DNA from 3 places in the Heyndrickxia sp. MSNUG genome. Region 3 is predicted to be linked to each of the others. Evidence: riboswitches for the same ligand, from Rfam matches in the RefSeq annotation. Region 3 holds a riboswitch; each other region holds the start of a gene.
What was found. Region 3 has a riboswitch for thiamine pyrophosphate ahead of AABM38_RS04940 (sigma factor-like helix-turn-helix DNA-binding protein). Riboswitches for the same ligand answer to the same signal wherever they lie in the genome.

Region 1: it holds a riboswitch for thiamine pyrophosphate, as region 3 does, so the genes downstream of both, tenA (thiaminase II) here and AABM38_RS04940 (sigma factor-like helix-turn-helix DNA-binding protein) in region 3, are expected to answer to the same signal.
Region 2: it holds a riboswitch for thiamine pyrophosphate, as region 3 does, so the genes downstream of both, thiT (energy-coupled thiamine transporter ThiT) here and AABM38_RS04940 (sigma factor-like helix-turn-helix DNA-binding protein) in region 3, are expected to answer to the same signal.

Annotation. Positions count from the first base shown of each region.
Region 1 is NZ_CP150978.1:4,216,246-4,221,602, forward strand. Features, by position in the region: gene rapZ (RNase adapter RapZ) at 1-432, opposite strand, end outside; gene AABM38_RS21330 (NUDIX hydrolase) at 644-1,102, opposite strand; gene trxB (thioredoxin-disulfide reductase) at 1,621-2,571, opposite strand; TPP riboswitch at 2,857-2,965, shown strand; gene tenA (thiaminase II) at 3,088-3,777, shown strand; gene AABM38_RS21345 (tetratricopeptide repeat protein) at 3,879-5,357, opposite strand, start outside.
Region 2 is NZ_CP150978.1:1,206,767-1,212,123, forward strand. Features, by position in the region: gene AABM38_RS05955 (dicarboxylate/amino acid:cation symporter) at 2-1,276, shown strand; gene AABM38_RS05960 (histidine kinase N-terminal domain-containing protein) at 1,443-2,573, opposite strand; TPP riboswitch at 2,847-2,953, shown strand; gene thiT (energy-coupled thiamine transporter ThiT) at 3,061-3,660, shown strand; gene AABM38_RS05970 (FeoA family protein) at 3,993-4,217, shown strand; gene feoB (ferrous iron transport protein B) at 4,214-5,357, shown strand, end outside.
Region 3 is NZ_CP150978.1:995,794-1,001,150, forward strand. Features, by position in the region: gene liaG (LiaG family protein) at 1-699, opposite strand, end outside; gene pepT (peptidase T) at 897-2,129, opposite strand; TPP riboswitch at 2,288-2,396, shown strand; gene AABM38_RS04940 (sigma factor-like helix-turn-helix DNA-binding protein) at 2,539-2,910, shown strand; gene AABM38_RS04945 (3-oxoacyl-ACP reductase) at 3,157-3,918, shown strand; gene thiM (hydroxyethylthiazole kinase) at 4,013-4,837, shown strand; gene thiD (bifunctional hydroxymethylpyrimidine kinase/phosphomethylpyrimidine kinase) at 4,824-5,357, shown strand, end outside.

The DNA of each region.
Region 1 (5,357 bases), 1.6 Mb from region 3:
TATCGTTTGGGCTCTTCCTTTTAATTCCTCAAGCAATTCACGTTCAAGCCTAATTCCTTCAAGCGGAAGGCCTGATGGAGCAAGCGGATGCGAACGTCTCGTCTCTTTATATCGGCGTACGAGGGTTGAGTCATCAGCGTCGAGGAACAAAACCTGTGGTGCCACCCACGATGTCTCAGCCAAATCATCCAGCGCTTTAAATAGCGAATCAAAAAATTCACGGCCGCGCAAATCCATGACGAGGGCCACTTTATTCATTTTTGTGCCTGATTCCTTCATCAGCTCCATGAACTTTGGAAGCAATGTAGGCGGCAGATTATCAACGCAGAAAAACCCTAGATCTTCAAAACTCTGGATGGCAACAGTTTTCCCCGCTCCAGACATCCCTGTAATAATCACCAGCTGGGTATCGGTAGTCGATCCGGTACTCATTTCTCTTTCCCCCTGAAAGTGAAGTAGTTATTTTTATAGCTATTATTAAGAAAAGCGCAAGCGCCTTGGTCTGCCCCGACAAGCGCTGGAGGGCCGACCAGTGAAGTCGTTCTTTGACTTCATTGGGCGGACCGAAGCGACTCGAGGGGCTAGGCGCTGGAGCTGGACATTTCTCGAAGTGAAAATTTTACTTTCTTATCTTATTAAAAAATCAATTTGGATCGAGCCTGTAGTTAATCAGCTCAAAATCCGGTGTATAAGTAAAGGCTCCATAGATAATGCCCTGTCCATGGACCATATAATCCAGGATATGATAATCCCCCGCTGCCATCGGAAGCTCTTTAATACGATCAAGTTCATGCCAGGAGATCGTTCCCTCTTCCGATTCATCGAGATTGATGCCGTCTGCCTCGGTCGCATAAAAAGTAAACATCATCCACTCAGAAATAACTTGATCATCTTCCTTGATGACAAAAGTGAAAATCCCTTTAATCTGGGGATTCCGAAGGTAAATTCCTGTCTCTTCACGAAATTCGCGGATACAGGAGTCCTTTACTGTTTCCCCCGGTTCCATTTTTCCGCCCGGAGCCACCCACCAATTGCGGCGCGGCTTTTGCAGCAGCAAAATCTTATTATCTTTAACCAAAACACAATTCGTCACGCGCTGCATCAATTCCACCTCAAAATATGGTTTATCACTAAATGGCCGAACTTTTATTCTTTCCATTATACTATTTTTAGATTTTCGCCACAATGAATACAAAAATGATATTTCTGTTAATGAATTTTTTAGCTGGAAATATTAATATTATCCAAAGTAAAACGTTGAGGAACGATTCTCTAAAGCTGAAGTCATAAGGCAGGATCTCTTGATGGAAATTCGGGGTGTTATACCAATGTCTGAAAGCCTGTATTAATTTTTTACAAAAAAAGGAGCACAGGATAACCTGTGCCGTCAAAGGATTATATTTTTAAAAGGGGGTCAATTTCTATTCCTATAATACCCCATGATTGTTTCACTACTGTTACAGAAGAATTAATATATAATTACGTTTTGTTAATTTATACCGCAAGGAACTTTTTTTACCAGCAAAAAGGAAATTTTTATTAATTCACTTGTATTTTTATTCCGCACAAAACTAATTCCCCGCAGGCAAAGTTCCTGCGGGGGATTTTAAATTGCTTGTTTTAAGCGTTCGCTTTTAATTCTTCAAGCAATTCTTCTACATAATGCTGTGCGTTCTGTGCAGCGATACTGCCATCGCCAGTAGCTGTTACGATTTGGCGAAGTGTTTTTTCACGGATATCGCCAGCTGCGAAGATGCCTGGAACTTTCGTTTCCATAAGCTCGTTCGTTTCGATATATCCGCTGCTGTTTGTGATTCCAAGGCTTTCGAATGGCTTTGTTAAAGGAACCATTCCGATGTAGATGAATACACCGTCAGCCGGGAATTCCATTTCTTCGCCATCTTTTGTCGATACAAGCGTCACGCTGCCAACCTTGCCGTCTTTATCGTTGATTTGCTTAACATTGTGACTCCAGATGAAGTCGATTTTCTCATTAGCAAACGCGCGATCCTGAAGGATTTTTTGCGCGCGAAGCTCATCGCGTCGGTGAACGATTGTTACTTTTGAAGCGAAACGTGTTAAATAAACGCCTTCTTCAACCGCAGAGTCGCCACCGCCGACAACTAGAAGTTCCTTATTTTTAAAGAATGCTCCATCACATACAGCACAGTAAGAAACGCCGCGTCCGCCCAATTCCTGCTCGCCAGGAACACCGATCTTTTTATATTCTGCACCTGCAGAAATAATAATTGAGCGTGCTTTGTATTCTTTGCTGCCAGCTTTGATCGTTTTGTATTCTTTGCCGTCGATGACTTCTTTTACATCACCATAAGCATATTCAGCACCGAATTTTTTAGCGTGTTCGAACATTTTAGTTGAAAGCTCAGGTCCAAGAATGTGATCAAATCCAGGATAGTTTTCAACTTCTTCCGTATTGGCCATCTGTCCGCCAGGAACGCCGCGTTCAAGCATCAATGTAGATAAATTCGCACGCGATGTATAAACGGCAGCCGTCATGCCTGCCGGGCCGGCACCGATAATGATGACATCATAAATTTTCTCTTCTGACATGGTGTACAACTCCTTTAAAAATCAAAATCCGCATTAACTTCCGTTTTCATTCGAAAATAGTATTTCCTGCCTAAACATATCCTATAAAACAAGAGGCATATAGTCCAAAAATATGCTTAGAAAATTTGGCTGTTCACGTAATTGACAATAATGATTTGAAGCGAAAAAAATTCATTAGTTGAGGTCATAGGTTCCTTGTGAACTTTTTTTCTGATCAGCTTTATTCTTTGACAATTTTCTGAAGGGTGTTATGCTGATTTACAGATAATAATTAAATACGCAAAATTCATCTGCTAGGGGAGCCTTTTGTTAAGGCTGAGATTAAAGTGAAACTTTAAGACCCTTGGAACCTGATCTGGATCATACCAGCGTAGGGAAGTGGAGTATCTGGAGCTTTTTTTGTTTCACCATGCCGCCAATACAACCACTTTCTGCCTAAAGAAAGTGGTTTTTTTATTGGGAAAAAGCATCCTTTGCCGGCAGGATGTTGAATCTTTATAAACCAGGAGGTCTTTTATGTCTACTTTTACACAGTTGATTCGCCAAGAAGCAAATGAGATTTGGGAAGCGAATTTTAACCACCCATTCGTCCAGGGAATCGCCAAGGGGACTTTATCTCTTGAAAGCTTTAAATATTATATTTTGCAGGACTCTTATTACCTCTCCCATTTTGCCCGTATCCAGGCAATTGGTGCATCGAGAGCTGAGGATTTATCCATAACGGCAAAAATGGCTGCCCATGCCCAGGGTACATATCAGGCCGAGCTTAGTTTACATGAAAGTTTTATGGGACAGCTTGGGGTCACGAAGGAGGACTTGAAAAGCTTCGAGCCAGCTCCGACTGCCTACGCCTATACTTCACACCTTTACCGAGTTGCTGCCTCGGGAAGCCTGGGGGAAATCATTGCCGCTATCCTTCCCTGCTACTGGATTTACCACGAGATTGGAGAACTGCTTAAGAATGCTGCTCCTGAAACGCCAGTTTACCAGGAATGGATCGCCGCTTATGGAAGCGACTGGTTCACCGAGCTTGTGAACGAGCAGATCAATCTTCTTGATGCTCTTGCAGAAAAAGCTTCAGACTATGAAAAAGAAAAAATGAAACAGCACTTTTTGATCAGCTGCCATTACGAGCTGCAATTCTGGGAAATGGCCTTCACGCTGGAAGGATGGTCTACCAATCAATTAAAGTCCATCGCAAAGTAAGCATCCTCAAAAGAAAAAAAGTGTCATACCCATTTGGGCATGACACTTTTTTGCAAAAATCGCTAACCACATTCTGCAAGCAGAAGGATTAACCTCTTAAGTTATATGCTGTCTTCTTCATGAAGAAATTCGTTCGCCAAACTAATATATTTTGAAAGTGTTGAAACGGACAGTCCGTATTTATTTGCAACTGCTTGTTTCGAAGTCTTGATATTTCTTAGCTTATCCCAGAGATAATCTACAGCGGCTGCCCATGCTTTCTTATTTTTAAAATCATAGCCAGCTTCTACTGCCTGCTCAAATACAGAAAACCACATAATATAAACACCGGCTTCGTTTTTCCCGATCGGCTGATGGTGATCATACAATAGCTTAGCTGTTTCATGCGCGCCGGCCACTTCTTCCTTCTGATCGTTCAACTTGCCTGAAGCGACGTATGCGAGGTACGATTTCTCGACTTCCGTCATTTTATCCGTCGACTTTTCCGCAGCAAGGATCTCTTTCTTTTTTGAAGAAACAGATGTCAGGAAGAGGGCGAATAATCGTTCTTCAGGATAATCACTGTTCAGCTGATGAAGAATCGCCGCCACCTGCGACTCGAATTTACCGCCTGGGTTTTCTGCCCAAGGTTCCATTCCCTCTTTTTCAGGAGTGTATTCGAGGACCTTTTTCCAAATCACTCTTGCATAATGCTCCCTGCCGGTAAAATAGGATGCATGCGCCAGCCAGTAATAGAAGGCACCATCGCCTTCAAATCCTGTTTTCTGCAGCTTCTTCAGCCATCTGTAAGCGAGTTCGTATTCTCCAACAAGTGCAAATGTGGCACCAAGCTTGAACTGATGTTCAACGTGGATTGGATGGATTTTACCCAAAGAATTCTTCAGATCCTCGACTTCCGCAGTCTGATTCTGATAGTGAGCAAACACTAATGCATTGCACAAAGCGTGAAGGTTGCCTGGGTTTTGCTCCAGCACATCATTAAGGATTTCCCTTGCCTTGATCGTTTCACCAAGGTAAAAATACGCCAGCGCCAGATTATTGTACGCAGACCAGTATTCCGGATACTCTTCGATGACTTCATGGAAAATCTCGATCGCCTTCGGAAATTCGCCAGATTCAAGGTGGTTCCTGGCCTCTTCCTGCTTGATGATCAAATCATCTTCTTCATAATAGTCTTCATCCATTTCCTCTGCTTCGAGCGTGAGCAGTTCAAGGAGATCATTTGCATCCTCCGCAAACTCCCCATCTTCATTCAATTCTAAGTAAAGGTTCGCATGCCTGAACGCATCTCTAAATAAGCCCATATGAGCGTAGTTATTTGCTAAGAAATAATGGCACTCTGCCATGTTTTCATCAAGTTCTTCGAGGATCAAGTGCAAAAGACGGTTAGACTGCTGGTATTCCCCCAACTCCGATTGCACAATGGCCAGCTGGCACATGATCATCGGTTCGCCGGGCTCAAGCTGCATCGCGCGCTGGAAATACTTCTCAGCCTTCTTAAGATCCCGTCTATGGAAAGCCTTGACCCCTTTGGTGAAGTAATATTCACCGGTAGGAACGAACGACAGCAATTGTCCCTT
Region 2 (5,357 bases), 210 kb from region 3:
TATGAAGCTAACAACAAAGATATTAATCGGTCTTGGACTGGGTGCTCTGACCGGATTAATTCTCAACATCTTTTCACCAGAGCTGTTCTCAGTTTTGGATAAATTTTTATTTACGCCGCTAGGCAAGATTTTCATAAATTTAATCAGCATGCTTGTTGTGCCGATTGTCTTATTCTCAATCATTTTGGGAACAGCTGGGTTAGGGGATCCTAAAAAACTTGGCAGGATTGGTTTGAAAACAGTATCTTACTTCCTTGTCACAACTGCGATTGCGATTGTGATTGGAATTTCCTTGTCTTACCTTATTAAACCTGGCTTGATGGGTGAGTTTGATACAAGTGGAGCAGAATTTAAGGCTGAAAAGGCCCCATCTGTCAGCGACACCTTCTTAAATCTTATTCCGACAAATCCGTTTGAAGCCTTAACTTCAGGAAATATGCTTCAAGTTATCGTCTTTGCTTTATTCATTGGATTAGCTTTAACAGCGCTTGGCAATAAAACGAAAGGGATCTTAAATCTTGTGGAGCAAGGTAATGAGATCATGATGTATTTAGTAGGGCTGGTCATGAAATTTGCTCCTTATGGAACATTTGGCTTAATTGCAACCGCAATTGGCAGCCAGGGAGTCGATGCTATTAAAGCGATGGGCGTATATATGCTTGTAGTAGTCCTTGCACTAATCATTCATGCTCTATTAACTTATGGATCAAGTGTATATTTCCTTGCGGGTAAAAACCCTTTCTGGTTCTTCAAAGGTTTCTCTCCAGCGATGGGTGTAGCTTTCAGTACTTCAAGCAGTAATGCTACGCTTCCAGTATCTATGGAAACAGCTCAGAAGAATCTTCGTGTTCCCGAATCAGTCAGCAGCTTCGTCCAGCCGCTAGGTGCGACGATCAATATGGATGGTACGGCAATCATGCAGGGGGTTGCAACAATTTTTATTGCACAGGTATATGGGGTTGACCTATCACTTGCAGAACTTGCAACAGTTGTTATAACGGCAGTCCTTGCAAGTATTGGAACAGCAGGTGTTCCAGGAGTAGGGTTGATCATGCTTGCGATGGTTCTGCAGTCTGTCGGATTGCCTGTTGAGGGTATTGGATTGATTCTCGGAATTGACCGCCTGCTTGATATGGCACGTACAGCTGTCAACATTACAGGTGACGCAGCATGCGCAGTCATTGTGGCTGAATCTGAAAAGAAACATGCAGTTAAGAGTGAGAAACTTAGAGTGAAAAGTATGAATGAAAAACGGTCATTAGAGTATACAGAATAACATTGAAAGCCCGTCACTTCTATATGAAGGACGGGCTTTTTGAATGGCTGTGTTTATTGCTTTGGATGACTGTTGGAACTCAGTAGTGTAAATCAATATTAGAACGTACAAGCCTGAGATTTGAATTTTAGTATTGGACTTCACTAACATGTTCGATTATTTAAAATTAGATTTCAATTGGAGTGAGTGGCAGCAAAATGATAAAAGATGTTTTTTCAGGTTCTGATGAACATGCAAGGATCCCTTTATGCTTTTCAATAATTTCCCTGCAGACGAAAAGACCCAAGCCGGTTCCAAGGGTTTTTGTTGTGACAAAAGGTTCGAATATCGTCTTCAGCAAATTGTCAGGAATCACTGGCCCGTTATTGGCAATTTCTAATTTTATATGAGTGTCATTCACGAAAAATCCCTTGATTTCAATTTTTGGATCATCCCGGTATTGGCTTAAAACATCAATGGCGTTGAAGATAATGTTGATGAGTACCTGTCTGATTTCATCCGCATAACCGAATAATTCCATGTCATCTGAGACATTCTTGACAATCCGGACATTCGTATCAAGGATACTTGGATAAAGGAAATTTAATACTTCATCGATCATTTTGTTCAAGGAGAATAGACTCTTCTCTTTTCCAATCAGTTCTTTTTTCGATAAAAGCAGAAATTGGGAAATGCGGAAATTCAATTGCTCTAATTCACTAGATATGATATCCAGATACTTCATTTCGGGATGATCTGATTTTAAAAGCTGGATGAATCCCTGAATTGAAGTTAATGGGTTTCGAAATTCATGAATAAAACTCGAGGTCATTTGTCCAAGCAATGTCAATCTGTCCTTATGTGTTGAATCAATGAATTGGTTTTTTTCCTCGATGATTTTATTTTTTTGTTCATTGTAATAGGATACTGCGTAATATAGGAAAGTATCAAAGCAATAGTTGATTCTATCAATTGTGCCTTGGAGTTCTTCCCATTCCATATTCAGTTTGTGCAAATGCTTGTAAATAACAGAACGCCCGGAGTTCACGTTAAATACAAAATCTCCAATATTGATATCAGAGCGTACTCGTTCCTCTCCGACGGTAAACGCTATTTTTTGAAGATGTTCATCAAGCTCTTCATTCGTTTTAGTAAAGACTGACAAAATAATAGCGTACATTTCTTCAGCATTCTTATTTATTTTTTGCTTATATGGATCGTCTTCAGATACGATTATATTTTCATTCCAATCAGCAATCAGAATTTCTTTTTCACTAGTCAGGAAGCTAAGCAATCTGTTTTGTGTTATTGGCAGCATTTTTTTAAGTCCCCCAGTTTAACTTTTCCGTTTCTAAAACATTCGTTGAAGAATCGCAAATCCCTTTGTCGAAAATTAAGAAGATGCGGAGAAACACGTCGAACAGGCAAAAATGTGACAAAAGACCGAGTTTTTTATCAGATGTCAGGGAGTTTTGTCTGTGTAGATATTCGACATTCTCGCGCTAGTTTATCTGGTTTAACCGAATTTTACTAAAAGATTTTACTTGTTATTAACCATTAGAAATAGTATATTCATAGGTGAGAAATTAAATATGACCACAAGGGGAGCTGCAAATTGCAGCTGAGAGTGAGCGGCCGAGTTCTTACCCTTTGAACCTGTTAGTTAATGCTAGCGTAGGAATGTGGATGCGATAGGAAAGCAATCATGGGAATCCTATATCGATCCCCTGATTGCTTTTTTTGTTTCTGAAGCAGAAAAGGCGTGTTGGAAACGGACCTCATTCTGAAAAGAAGGAGGAACAAAGATGAAACAAAAACAAACTTTATTTTTAGTGGAAGTTGCCGTATTTTCCGCTCTGGCTTATTTGCTGGATCTATTTTCAGGATTTTTATTTTCAAGGATTTGGCCACAAGGAGGATCTGTATCCATTGCGATGGTACCTGTTTTCCTAATGGCATTCCGCTGGGGAATTAAAGGCGGAGTTCTTACAGGCTTTTTATTTGGACTTTTACAATTCATTCTTGGAATGTCACAAATTTACCATCCGGTACAAGGAATACTTGATTATCTCGTTGCCTTTGCGCTGCTGGGATTGGCAGGTTTATTCGCGGCTCAAGTAAAAGCCAGCATGCAAGACGGGAAAAAGAATAAATGGATGGCTTTTGTCATAGCAGGCACCTTTATTGGCAGTGCGCTTCGCTTTATTTCGCACTTTCTTTCAGGCTGGATTTTCTTCGGAAGCTATGCACCTAAAGGACAGTCAGCGTGGCTATATTCCTTTATTTACAATGGCACATATATGCTGCCAAGCATGATTTTAAGTGCCGTTGTAGTCATTCTTGTTATTAGCGCAGCACCTTCAAGAATGGTTCAATTTGCAGATGTAAGCAAAAAAACAATGTAACAAAGTAAGGAGAGCTGGAAAGCTCTTCTTTTTTGTATCCCTATATATACCTATAAAGGTATATAATCTTATTAAGGGATGAAATTCAACAACTGTAAAAAAATTTGTCAATCATATGAAGATTTCACTAAAAACATCTATTAAAGCCTTTTTTGTGATTTACGTCACAGTGATGAATCCACCTTATTGATTAAATAAAGATAATCATTCTCAATTAAATGCTATTTACCATTCCACTTGAACAATTTTAGTGTTAAAATTAATTAACAAAGAGAATCATTCTCAATTAACTTTATTATAAAACTTTCAATATACAAAAAAAGGTGATGGCGATGCTTGGAAAACTTAAGGCTGGTGAAAAGGGCCGGATCTTGAATATTGCTGGTGCTGACAAATTTGTCAGGAGAAGATTACTGGATTTAGGAATTGCGGATGGTGCTGAAGTATGCGTGAAGTGCATTATGCCTTTTGGTGGTCCGGTTATGGTAGAGTCCTGCGGCCAATGCATTGGAATCCGCAGGAAAGAGGCACTTAGAATCGAAGTGGAGCGAGTATGATGAACATTGCGCTCATTGGGAATCCCAATACAGGCAAAACTTCACTATTTAATAATTTAACAGGTTCATATGAATATGTTGGCAACTGGAGCGGTGTAACCGTTGAGAAAAAAATAGGTTTATTTAAAAATAGCAAAGATCAGCTGATTGATCTTCCAGGTGTCTACACACTTAATCCGCTCTCGAAGGATGAAGGAGTCGTCACGAATTTTTTTCTGAACGAACCGATTCAAAAATTGCTTAATATCCTGGATGCTTCACAGTTAAGGAGAAATCTCCACCTCACCCTCCAGCTTATGGAATATGGCGCTCCTGTCATTATTGGGTTGAATATGCTGGATGTTGCTAAAAACCGCGGCATAAAAATTGATATTGATAAACTTTCTGAAGCCCTTGGCGTGACAGTAGCTCCAGTAGTGGCAAGGACCGGAAAAGGATGCGATGAGCTCGCTGAAATGGTGACAGGCAAATTTGTCCGTAGCGGAAAGGCAAACCTCGTATACTATGGAAAAGCCATCGAGGATGGAATCCTTAAAATGGCCGCCATGTTGGACGGGCGGACAAATCTTCCCGTACGCTGGCTGGCACTGCAGTTGTTCGAAGGTAACCAGTATGTGAAAAGTTATCTGGAAAATGAACTGGCTATAGAAGGGTTGGATGCCCTTATCGACTCTGTTTCAGCCTCTCATGCAAGGACTTCAGGTGACAGTCAAGCACTTGACCAGGTCATTCATCGAAAAAGAAGTGAAACAATAGACAATATTGTTTCAGCTTCAAGCTCAAAGAATGATCATCTGAAAGTTCCGTTGACCGAGAAGGTTGATATGGTCGTAACGAATAAATTTCTGGGTATACCAATCTTTTTATTGTTGATGTATGTCATGTTCATGCTGACCTTTGATTGGCTGGGCTTCCCATTGTCAGATGTATTGGATTCACTTTTATCAGGTCCGGTAACATCCGGAATTTCGGCTGCACTAGCCGCGGCAGGAGCTGCACCTTTCATCAAGGACCTAATTCTTGATGGCATTGTTGCGGGGGTAGGAGGAGTACTTGTATTTGTCCCGCAAATCTTCATTTTATTTTTCTTTATATCGCTGCTTGAAGACTCAGGGTATATGGCCCGCGTAGCACTTGTTA
Region 3 (5,357 bases):
GGGCAGATCGAGTTCGATGTCCCCTGAACTCACATTTAAGCTGACAGAATCCTTCAATTCATCCATCTGGATTTCCAATTCACCTGATGACACATCGGCATCAAGTTTTCCAGTGTAGTTCTGTACATTTACGCTCCCGGAACTTACCTCGAAAGTACCTGTTTCAGCTGATAATGAATTGATCTCAACCTCACCTGAGGAAATGCGCTGCTCCAGAGTTTGAACGTCCAGGTTTTTCAGCACCATGCTTCCTGATCCTACATCGACCGAAAGTTTATCGAGTTCCATGCGATCCTGGATGGAGCTTCCTTTAAATGTTACCTCGCCTGATCCCAAATTAATCTCCATATTCTTGTCATAATTCTCTGGGATATAAATAGTTAATGCCGTGTTGTCAAGCTCGAACCAGTTAAACCAGAAGAAACCTTTACGCTTGACTGAAACTTCAATGGCATCGCCACGCTTATTTACAGTAACAGTACCCTTGCCATTAAGCTCAGCAAGGACATCATTCCGGTCCTCAGGTACGATTGTCGTCGCAACACTTGAAATATCAATCGATATATTCTCGATGTCCCTTGAAACCTTAGCAGAATCCTCCGTCTTCGAAAGAGTAATCCCGTTCCCGTAAAATAAATAATTCATCGCGATATACGCACCCGTAATAATCAAAAAAATAACCAAAATCCGCTTTATCATTTTCGTTTCCCCTCTCAATCAATCCTCTATAAACAAGATAACGCAGATTCCAAATCCCACCAATGCCCCTCAGCATTAAATCCCCCTAAGACCAAAGGCTGATTTAACACACTAAAGCACTGGGGGTCAGACCCCCAGTGCGGTTATGCGTTAAAGTGCCGGGGGTCTGACCCCCGACGCGGTGGTGTGCTAAAGTGTTATGCTTTGGCTTCGAAGAGTTTGGCTATTTCAATGATTGTTTCTACGGATTTTTGCATGTTGTCGACTGAGATGTATTCGAATCGGCCGTGGAAGTTTTCGCCACCTGTGAAGATGTTTGGTGTAGGCAGTCCCATATAGCTTAGCTGGGAACCGTCTGTACCGCCGCGGATCGGCTTCACGATTGGCTTGATCCCGAGGTTTTCCATTGCTTCGTAAGCAATGTCGACGATTTCCTTCACTGGCTCGATTTTATCCTTCATATTGTAGTACTGGTCGTTCAATTCCAGGTGGACGTGTTGTTCACCGTATTTTTCCTTCAGTTCGCCCGCGATCTTCTCAAACAAATTCTTTCGTGCCTGAAAGCTGTCACGGTGGAAGTCGCGAATGATATATTGCAGTTTCGTTTCTTCCACGTCGCCATTAATGGAGCTTAGATGGAAGAAGCCTTCATATCCTTCCGTATGTTCTGGAGCTTCTTCTGCCGGCAACTTGCTATGGAATTCCATCGCGATTTTCGCAGAGTTGACCATTTTTCCTTTTGCTGTACCCGGGTGAACATTCTTTCCCTTGAACGTTAGCTTCGCACCTGCTGCGTTAAAACTTTCATACTCCAGTTCGCCAAGCGGGCCTCCATCAATCGTATAAGCGAATTTAGCATTAAACGCTGCCACATCAAATTTATGAGGTCCTCTGCCGATTTCTTCATCAGGTGTAAAAGCGACCCTGATCTTGCCATGCTTAATTTCTGGATGCTTAATCAAATAAGCCATCGCAGTCATGATTTCAGCAATGCCAGCTTTATTGTCTGCTCCAAGAAGGGTAGTGCCATCCGTTGTGATCAATGTGTGCCCTGTATATTGCGGAAGCTCCGGGAAATCCTCAGGTGACAGAACAATACCAAGCTCTTTATTCAGAACGATTGCATCGCCGTCAAAGTTTTCAATGACCTGTGGGTTGACGTTCTTTCCGGTAAAATCGGTCGCTGTATCAACGTGAGCAAGAAAGCCGATCGTCGGTACATCCTTATCTGTAGTGGCAGGAAGCGTCGCCATCACATAACCGTTCTCGTCAATCGTGACTTCCTCCATGCCAATCGTTTTCAATTCTTCCACAAGCATATTGGCAAGCGTTAGCTGGCCTTCTGTCGAAGGGCAGGTTTCACTGTTTTCATTGGATTGCGTATCTACTTTTACATAAGTCGTAAATCTTTCAATAATCTCGTTTTTCAATTCCCTTCATCTCCCATTCTTGAGTATATTTTCATATTATCATATATCGAATTGAACACAATTTGTATTGGGTTATAAAATTGTAATTGAAAATAATAAAATCAAATCCCTTTACATATATAAAGGTTAAGGCTACTATGAAAATAATTAAATATTCGTTGTACTACTAGGGGTGCCCTGTGCCGGGCTGAGAGAAAAACATCAGTTTTTTGACCCTTCGGACCTGATCTGGGTAATACCAGCGTAGGAAAGTAGTGAGAGATGTTTTTTTCCCTTACATTGCTTTTAAGCCAGGTCCTTTTATGGATCTGGCTTTTTTATTTGGCTGTTTTCTAAAAGAGTGTTGTTTTTAAAGCGAATTATTTGATAGCAAACCATTTAAAAATAAGTTGATTGGAGCGGAGCATGTATGAAAAAGAAATTAGAAATAACTATTGATGATGCTATTTTCTATATGGAGATGATTCGATCTGTATGGAGCCCATATTATGAACCTCAATACGGAAAACGGAAACCATACTTAAAAATATTAAAAGATCGTGAATCGATTGAATACAATCGGTTTATTAAAGTGTATAGGGTCATAAAACATATTTTATCAGATAGGGAGCAGTTTATCTTAGATCAAGTTTATGCACTAAACAACAGTAGAGCTCCACATAGAGAGATTGGCGAACAATTAGACGTGTCTCCTGAAAGAATCAGACAAATCATTAAAAAGGCTGAAAATACACTAGCAAGAGAGTTGTTGAAGAATACGGTAAGCGAATATAGGAAATGACAGATAACGATTTAAATCCAGCCTGCCGAGGAAGCTCACCGCCTTCGCAGTGGAAAGCAAGCATCCTGAAGTGAAAATCAACTTATTAAACACAAAAAAGTACTCAAAAACTGCATTTATTTTTAATCGGAACCAAGGTCAATGAAGAGGATCAAAGTCCTGTTGATTGCAGTGGGAAGCGAGATTTGCCTGGAACGGAAATCAACAGACAACTTAGCAGAACATATTTTCAAGGAGGTACTAAAAATGGAATTAAAAAATCAGGTAGTATTGGTGACTGGCGGGAGCCGGGGGTTAGGAGCAGAAACGGTAAAGGCTTTTGCAAGAGAGGGCGCGAGAGTCGTAATCAACTATTTTCAAAGCGAGCAAAAAGCAAGGCAGCTAGCAGAGGAAATCGGGGATACCGCATTTGCTGTCCATGCAGATGTTAGGAATTCAGAACAGGTTCAGAGCATGTTCAGAAAGGCAAAGGAGCACTTTGGCACACCGATTACGACCATTGTGAATAACGCGCTTATCAGTTTTAAATTTGATCCTGTTGCAAATAAGGATGCTTATTCAATTGGCTGGGAAGATTACCAGCTGCAGCTTGAAGGCTCCATCCGCGGTGCGTTGAATACCATTCAGGCTGGACTTCAGGATATGGAAAGCATGAAATTCGGGCGGATCATTAACATTGGTACAAATCTGTTCCAGAACCCGGTTGTACCTTATCACGACTATACGACAAGCAAGGCTGCCTTACTTGGTTTTACCAGAAATATGGCCAATGATCTTGGCAAATATGGCATCACAGTCAATATGGTGTCGGGCGGTTTGCTAAAAACAACCGACGCAAGCTCTGCTACTTCTGAGGAGGTTTTCAAGCTGATCCAATCATCGACTCCACTGAAAAAAGTAACGGACCCAGCTGAAGCGGCAGATGCCGTTGTGTTTTTTGCATCACCTTGGGGGCGTGCGGTTACTGGGCAGAACCTTGTCGTAGATGGCGGACTTGTTATGGACTAAGAGAATTCGTAACAAGAAGGAGAAGGTGATTTCCTAGTTGTAAATTTCATTGCACATAGGGGAGAGTTCACCGTAATCAAAGGGAGGAATTGACATGGAAAAATCAGAGATTGTCAGTATGCTAAACAAAGTACGCACCCAAAAACCGCTGATTCATAACATCACAAACGTGGTTGTCACCAATTTTACCGCGAATGGGTTACTTGCATTGGGGGCATCGCCTGTCATGGCGTATGCCGCTGAAGAAGTTGCCGAAATGGCAGCAATAGCAGGCAGCTTGGTGCTCAACATTGGAACTTTGAATTCGACAGTGGTTGAGTCAATGCTGATTGCTGGGAAAGCCGCGAATGAGCATGGTGTGCCTGTCATTCTTGATCCGGTCGGGGCAGGAGCCACAGCTTATCGTACTGAAACTGCACTTAAGCTGATGCAAGAATTGAAGATTTCAATCATCAGAGGAAATGCCGCCGAGATTGCAAATGTGGCAGGGGAAAAATGGGATATTCACGGAGTTGACGCTGGCGAGGCAGCTGGGGATGTAATCAGCCTTGCTGTTTCTGCCGAGAAAAAATTGAATACAGTCGTTGCGCTCACTGGAAAAGACGACATCATCACAGACGGAAAGGCAACAGTCATTGTCCATAACGGACATCCAATCCTTACTAAGGTAACCGGTACCGGCTGCCTGCTTACCTCAGTAATTGGTGCGTTTGCTGCCGTAGAAAAAAATCCGCTAATTGCAGCAGCAGCAGCAATCGTCACCTATGGGGTAGCAGCAGAAAGAGCAGCGGAAAAATCTGCAGATAAGGGAGCTGGCAGCTTCCAAGTTGAGTTTCTAGATCAACTGTACAAAGTAAACGAAGATGACATCCAAAACTATAGTTCTTTTACCGAAAGGGGGACAAATGAAGATGTTTAAAGCACTGACAATCGCAGGTTCAGACAGCGGTGGCGGGGCAGGAATCCAGGCTGACCTGAAAACCTTTCAGGAACTGAAGGTATTCGGCATGTCCGCGCTGACGGCAGTAACAGCCCAGAACACACTTGGCGTCCAGGGCGTTTTCCCGATGGAGGCGGAAGCTGTCGCAAAACAGATTCAATCAGTAGGGGAAGACATTGGAGTTGATGCATTGAAAACCGGGATGCTTTTCAATGCCGAAATAATCGAAGCTGTCTCTGAAAAAATCAAGCAGTTTCGCTGGGATAAAGTCGTTGTCGATCCAGTGATGATCGCGAAGGGCGGGGCACCTCTTCTTCAGCAGGAAGCTGTATCAGCAATGAAAGAGTATCTGCTGCCAGTTTGCTTAGTGGTTACCCCTAATCTTCCAGAGGCAGAAGTCCTAACAGGTATGTCGATTAAAAGCATCAATGACAAAAAGGAAGCTGCCAGAAGGATTCAGGCAAATGGAGCAAAATATGTTGTCATTAAGGGCGGCCAT